DNA from 2 places in the Variovorax sp. J31P179 genome. Region 2 is predicted to be linked to the other one. Evidence: predicted binding sites of a transcription regulator. Region 2 holds the regulator's gene; the other holds the start of a gene.
What was found. Region 2 encodes LexA, which represses DNA repair genes until DNA is damaged. Its sites were predicted from a motif close to ACTGTATNNNNATACAGT; they were not measured.
Positions count from the first base shown of each region.

Region 1 (3,402 bases), on a different contig from region 2:
GCATGCGATCGCGACCCTGACCGGCACACCGGCGCCGAACTTCGCGCTGGCACCGGACATCCAGCCGCTGCGGCCGCCGGCGATCCCGCTCGGCGTTCCGTCGGACGCGCTGGAGCGCCGGCCCGATGTCGCCGCCGCCGAGCGCGCGATGGCCGCGGCCAACGCGCAGATCGGCGTCGCCACCGCGGCCTTCTACCCGAGCGTGAACCTGCTGCCCACGGGCGGCGTCGACAGCCGCAGCCTGTCGACCCTGTTCGATGCCCAGAGCGTGCTGTGGTCGATCGGCGTCTCGGCGACCCAGACGATCTTCGACGGCGGCCGCATCCGCGCCAACGTCGACTTCACCAAGGCCGGCTACGACGCCACCGTCGCCAGCTACCGCCGGGTGGTGCTGACCGCGATGCAGGAGGCCGAGGACGGCATCACCGGCCTGGCGTCGCTCGAACGCGCCGCGGCGCAGTCGCAGACGGCGGTGGCCAGCGCGCGCCGGGTGCTCGACATGTCGGCCAGCCGCTACGAGGGCGGCGCCACCACCTTCCTCGACGTCATCACGGCCCAGCAGGCGCTGTTGAACATCGAGCGCCAGGCGGCCCAACTTTCCGGGCAGCGCATGCTGGGCACGGTGTTCCTGGTGAAGGCGCTGGGCGGCGACTGGTGCGGCGTCGAAGCGCGCGGGGCCGGCGGCGGGGGCACCAGCGCTAGAACAGACTGCCCTGCCCCGCTGCGCCAGGTGGTCGGAACGCGCTGAGGTCGAGCCCGATGCGCTGGCGGTTGAAGCCGATGCGGTTCGTCGCCTTCTCGAAGCGCTGGCGGATCAGGTCGGCCCACAGGCCGCTGCCCTTCATGCGGGTCGCGAAGTCGGCGTCGTAGTCCTTGCCGCCGCGCATCTCGCGGATGCGCGCCATGATGCGATCGGCCCGCTGCGGGTAGTGCAGTTCGAGCCACTGCTTGAACAGCGGCGCGACCTCCCAGGGCAGCCGGACCACGGTGTAGAAGGCGCAGCGCGCGCCGGCCTCCCAGGCGGCTTCGAGCACCTGCTCCATGTCCTCGGTGACGAAGGGAATCTGCGGCGCCACGCTGACGCCCACCGGCACGCCGGCGTCGGCCAAGGTGCGCAGGGTGCGCAGCCGGCGGTGCGGCGCGGCGGCCCGCGGCTCGAGCTTTCGCGCCAGTTCGGCGTCGAGCGTGGTGATCGTGACGTAGACCGCGGCCAGCCGGTCGGCCGCCATCGGTGCGATCAGGTCGAGGTCGCGCTCGACTGCGCTGGACTTGGTGACGAGGCCGAAGGGATGGCGGGACTCCTTCAGCACTTCGATCACCGAACGCGTGAGCCGCAGCTCGCGTTCGATCGGCTGGTAGCAATCGGTCGCGGTGCCGATCGCGATCTGGCTCGGCCGGTAGGCCTTGCGGCCCAGTTCGGCGCGCAGCACCTCGGCGACGTTGCGCTTCGCGATCAGCTTGGTCTCGAAGTCCAGGCCGGGCGAGAGGTTGAGGTAGCTGTGGGTGGGCCGGGCGAAGCAATAGATGCAGCCGTGCTCGCAGCCCCGGTAGGGGTTGAGCGAGCGGTCGAACGGAATGTCAGGCGAGTCGTTCTCGCTCAAGACCGATTTCACGTCCTCGAAGCGGACCTCGGTCTGCACCGGCTGGAGGCCCGCGGCTTCGGCCTCGCCCTCTTCCAGCGTGCCCCAGCCGTCGTCGAAGGCGTCGCGCACGTCGCGCTCGAAACGATGCGGCAGGCGCGTCGCGGCGCCGCGGCCCTTGAGGGCGTGGACGGGGATGAAGCTGTCGCCCATGGCGCCTCCGAATACTGTATGAAATTACAGTATTCCATGTTTTGGCGGCAGGCGCAGCAACGAACTGCAACGAGCCGGGCTGCGCTAAGCTGCAAGTCCCACCGATCGTTCCCCATGCCCCGCCGTCCCGAAAACCTCTACCCCCAGTACCACGCCCACCTCTACTTCGGCCCTGAGACGGTCGCCCAGGCGCGCCGGATCGCCGAGCAGGCGGGGCGCGAGTTGCTGGTGGTGGTCGGCCGCGTGCACGAAAAACTCGTCGGCCCGCATCCGCACTGGAGCTGCCAGATCGCCTTCGACGCCGCCGAGTTCGATGAAGTGATTGCCTGGCTGGAGGCCCACCGCGAGGGACTCGACGTCTTCGTGCACGGCCTCACCGGCGACGACTACCAGGACCACACGGCGCATGCGATGTGGCTCGGCAACGAATCCACGCTGGACCTCCGCATGTTCAGCCGCCCGCCCGGCTGACACGCCGGCGACCCCTCAGAACTCCGCATCCAGCTCGTCGATTTCCTCCGGCTCCTGCTTCGCCGCCTTGATCCATTCCTGCATCGCCGGCAGTTCGATGATCCGCTTGCAGTAGCCGGCGCAAACCGTGTCCAGGGTCACGTCGTAGGTCATGAAGCGCGTCACCACGGGCGCATACATCGCGTCGGCGATGCAGGGCTGCTTGCCGAACAGGTACGGGCCGCCGTAGGCTTTCAGGCACTCGCGCCAGATCGCGACCACGCGGTCGATGTCGGCCTGCGCGCGCGACCAGATCTTGAAGTTCGGGAACCTGGCCTTGACGTTCATCGGCAGCGAGCTGCGCATCGCGCTGAAGCCCGAATGCATCTCGCCGCAGATCGCCCGGCAATGGGCTCGGGCCTTGGCATCGGCCGGCAGCAGTCCGGCCTTGGGCTTGATCTCGTTGAGGTATTCGCCGATCGCCAGCGTGTCCCAGACCTTGATGCCGGCATGCTCGAGCGACGGCACCAGCATCGACGACGACAGCAGCAGCATCTCGGCCTTCATCGCCGGGTCGTCGGGCGGAATCACCTTCTCGCTGAAATCCAGGCCCGCGAGCCGGCACATCAACCAGCCGCGCAACGACCACGCGCCGTAGTTCTTGCTGCTGATGGTGAGGACGGGTTTGGCCATGGAGACTCCTGGGCTGCCGGATCGGCTCTTCACCAGTGCAAGCCCTGTGCCAGAACAGTGCACCGCCTCGCCTTGGCCCGCAACTTGCCTGCAGCCCCCCCATGCTGTACCGGGCCTACCAAACTCACACCGACCTGCTCTCGCCGTCCCGGCTCGCAGCCCAGTACTTCGGCAGCAGCGTGTGGAAGTCCCGGCCGGACCGCAGCGCCGCCCGCCGGATCGCCGCGGCGATGGACGTCTACGCCCACCTGCGGCTGACCCACACGCGGCCCGACTACGGCATCAAGAGCGTTTTGTCCGAAGGGGAGGAAACCGCGGTCACCGAAGAGCTCGCGCTGGTCGCGCCCTTCGGCACCCTGCTGCACTTCCGCAAGGACACCAAGGCGGTGCAGCCGAAGGTGCTGCTGGCCGCACCACTGTCGGGCCATTTCGCGACCTTGCTGCGCGAAACGGTGCGCACCCTGCT
Region 1 is NZ_JASZYL010000008.1:266,705-270,106, reverse strand. It holds gene QTI17_RS22280 (efflux transporter outer membrane subunit) at 1-748, shown strand, start outside; gene QTI17_RS22275 (PA0069 family radical SAM protein) at 699-1,793, opposite strand; gene QTI17_RS22270 (DOPA 4,5-dioxygenase family protein) at 1,908-2,264, shown strand; gene QTI17_RS22265 (glutathione S-transferase) at 2,280-2,936, opposite strand; gene QTI17_RS22260 (polyhydroxyalkanoate depolymerase) at 3,038-3,402, shown strand, end outside.
Region 1: QTI17_RS22275 (PA0069 family radical SAM protein) is a predicted target of LexA. The motif match lies at 1,807-1,824, and genes of this name have one in related genera.

Region 2 (3,402 bases):
CTCAACGACGGACCTGCAGCGCGCCGGGATTGACGATGTTGGTCGGGTTGCCCTTGATGAAGCTCACGACGTTGTCGAAGGCCTGGCCGAAGTACATCTCGTAGCTGTCTTGCTCGACGTAGCCGATGTGCGGCGTGCAGATGCAGTTCTCGAGCCGCAGCAGCGCGTGGCCCTGCAGCGGCGGCTCGCTCTCGAAGACGTCGATGGCCGCCAGCCCGGGGCGCCCGCGGTTGAGGGCGGCCAGCAAGGCATCCTGCTCGACCAGCTCGGCACGCGAGGTATTGACGAACAGCGCGGTCGGCTTCATGCGCGACAGGTCTTCGAGCGTCACCAGGCCGCGGGTCTCGTCGCTGAGCCGCAGGTGCACCGACAGAACGTCGGCCGCGGCAAAGAAGGCTTCGCGGTTGGGTGCCACCTGGAAGCCGTCGGAGCGCGCCTTGGTGCAACTCTGCTCACGCCCCCAGATCACGACCTGCATGCCGAAGGCCTGGCCGTAGCGCGCCACCAGCTGGCCAATGCGCCCGTAGCCCCAGATGCACAGGGTCTTGCCCTTCAACACCGAGCCGAGGCCGAAGTTCGGCGGCATCGATGCCGACTTGAGGCCGGCCTGCTGCCAGGCGCCGTGCTTCAGGTTGCTGATGTACTGCGGCAGGCGCCGCATCGCGGCCATGATCAGCGCCCAGGTGAGTTCGGCGGGCGCCAGCGGGGAGCCCGACCCCTCGGCGACGGCGACGCCCTGCTCGGTGCAGGCGTTGATGTCGATGTGCCCGCCGGCCCGGCCGGTCTGCGAGATCAGCTTGAGCTTGGGCAGCTTCTCGATCAGTTGCCGGGTGATCTGGGTGCGCTCGCGGATCAGCACGATCACGTCGGCGTCCTTGAGCCGGACCGACAGCTGGCCGATGCCCTTGACCGTGTTCGTGTACACCTTGGCTGCATAGGCGTCGAGCTTGGCAGCGCAATTCAGCTTGCGCACGGCGTCCTGATAGTCGTCGAGGATCACAATGTTCATGGCATGCCATTGTGCCTTGCACGAACGGCATGCTGTGCCAGCGCGGCGACTTTGTGTCGCGCTTCGGTGCTTCAGTGCAGCTATCAGTGCAGGTGGGCGGCCTGCGGCAGCGCCTGGGCGGCCTCCAGCGCGACCAGGCGGTCGAGCTCGGCGCAGACATCGGCCATGCGTCCGGAGATCACCATGCGGCCGGCCGCGCGGCCCGGCTGCTGTGCGTCGACCATGCGGACCACGCGCAGCGGGCGTGCCGTGGCCCCAGCGGCGGCCGCCGGACCGGCCGTGCCCTGGCGCAGCGGGCAGCTCGGGCGAATCCCGACGTAGCGCAGGCCCGAGGACATCGCCCGGGTCGAGCGGCGCCGGGGCATCCAGCGGTCGGCCAGCGATTGCAACGGCGTCAGAAAGTCAGCGATGCTGAGTAGAGCGATTCCCATGTGAACTCCAGAAAAGTCAGAGGTTGAACACAGGCAGGATTGCTTTCATCGGCCAGGACAGGGTGATGGCTCTTGGCCATACGCCCGCCACCTGTCGCGGCCGGACCGGGTGCGCACGCAGGACCGCGTGCGTGAACGAAAAGGCGGGCTTACATCAGCATCGTGTTGCGGATCAGGCCGACCGCCAGGCCCTCGATCTCGAAGGGCTCGCCGGGCTGGACCACGATGGTGGGGTAGTCGGGGTTCTCGGCGTGCAGCTCGATGACCTGCTTGTTGCGCTTGAGGCGCTTGACCGTGACCTCGTCGCCGAGGCGGGCCACCACGATCTGCCCGTTGCGGGCTTCCTTGGTGGACTGGACCGCCAGCAGGTCGCCGTCCATGATGCCGGCATCGCGCATGGACATGCCGCGCACCTTGAGCAGGTAGTCGGGCTGGCGCTGGAAGAGGGTGTTCTCGACGTAGTAGGTCTGGTCGACGTGCTCCTGGGCCAGGATCGGCGAACCGGCCGCCACGCGGCCGATCAGCGGCAGCGCCAGCTGCGCCATGCCGGGCAGCGACAGCGAGAACTGGTTGTTGCGGGATTCGTTGAGCGAGCGCAGGGCGTCGCCCTTGAGGCGGATGCCGCGGGAAGTGCCGCTGACCAGCTCGATGACGCCCTTGCGGGCCAGCGCCTGCAGGTGTTCTTCGGCCGCGTTGGCCGACTTGAAGCCGAGCTCGGCGGCGATCTCGGCCCGCGTGGGAGGCGCGCCGGTGCGCGCGATGGCACTCTGGATCAAGTCGAGGATCTGCTGCTGGCGGGCTGTAAGCTTGACGGCGAACTGCATGTAGGCTCCTGTGGGGGCACTGGCTAAACGTCCAGTACCTGTATTTTTAACCAGTTTCGAGAAGTTGGCAAGCCATGGATCACATCTCCGAGAAATCCGCTCGTCGCGTCGTGGTGCTGGGCACCGGCGGCACCATCTCGGGCCGCGCCGGTGCGGCGAACGACAACATCGGCTACACGGCCGGGGAAGTCGGCGTCGCCGATCTGCTGCACGGCATCGACGCGCCGGCGGGCATCGCGCTCGCGGCCGAGCAGGTGGCGCAGGTGGACAGCAAGGACATGAGTTTCGCGATCTGGCGCACCCTGGCACAGCGCTGTGCCCACTGGCTCGCCGAGCCGGACGTCGCCGGCCTGGTCATCACCCACGGCACCGATACGCTGGAAGAGACCGCGTTCTTCCTGCAGGCCGTCCTCGCGCCTTCGAAGCCGGTGGTCCTGACCTGTGCGATGCGGCCGGCGAGCGCACTGGCGCCCGACGGGCCGCAGAACCTGCGCGATGCGATCGCGGTCGCCGCAGCACCGGACGCCCGGGGCGTGGTCGTGGTGTGCGCCGGTACGGTTCACAGCGCCGTCGAGGTGCAGAAGGTCCACACCTACCGTCTCGACGCCTTCGATTCCGGCGATGCCGGGCCGCTGGCCTATGTCGAGGAAGGGGCCGTCAGGCAACTCAGGGACTGGCCGCAGGCGGACCCGGCCGCGCGTTCGTCGTTCGATCGGATCGCCGCGGCCACCGCCTGGCCGCGGGTCGAGATCCTGCTGAGCCACGCCGAGGCACGCGGCTCCCTGGTCGAGATGCTGCTCGAGGAGCGCCGCCGTGGCGGTGCCGAGCCGGTGCAGGGGATCGTGCTCGCGGCAACCGGCAACGGCACCGTGCACCAGGCGCTGGAGGCGGCGGCGCTGCGGGCCCAGGCCGAGGGCGTCTCGGTGCTGCGTGCGACGCGCTGCGCCGAGGGGCGGATCCTCCCGAAGCCCGGCCAGCGCCTGCGCGACGCCGGCGCGCTGACGCCGGTCAAGGCGCGCATCTCACTCATGCTGGAACTGCTGGCGGACGCCTCCGCCGGCTGATCCCGTGCTCGAGGCGTTGCGCTCGACCCCCTGGGCCTACCCGGCCCTGGAGGTCGTGCACATCGTCGGCATCG
Region 2 is NZ_JASZYL010000002.1:355,106-358,507, forward strand. It holds gene QTI17_RS06025 (MFS transporter) at 1-5, opposite strand, end outside; gene QTI17_RS06030 (D-2-hydroxyacid dehydrogenase family protein) at 2-1,009, opposite strand; gene QTI17_RS06035 (hypothetical protein) at 1,093-1,440, opposite strand; gene lexA (transcriptional repressor LexA) at 1,590-2,264, opposite strand; gene QTI17_RS06045 (asparaginase) at 2,339-3,328, shown strand; gene QTI17_RS06050 (hypothetical protein) at 3,333-3,402, shown strand, end outside.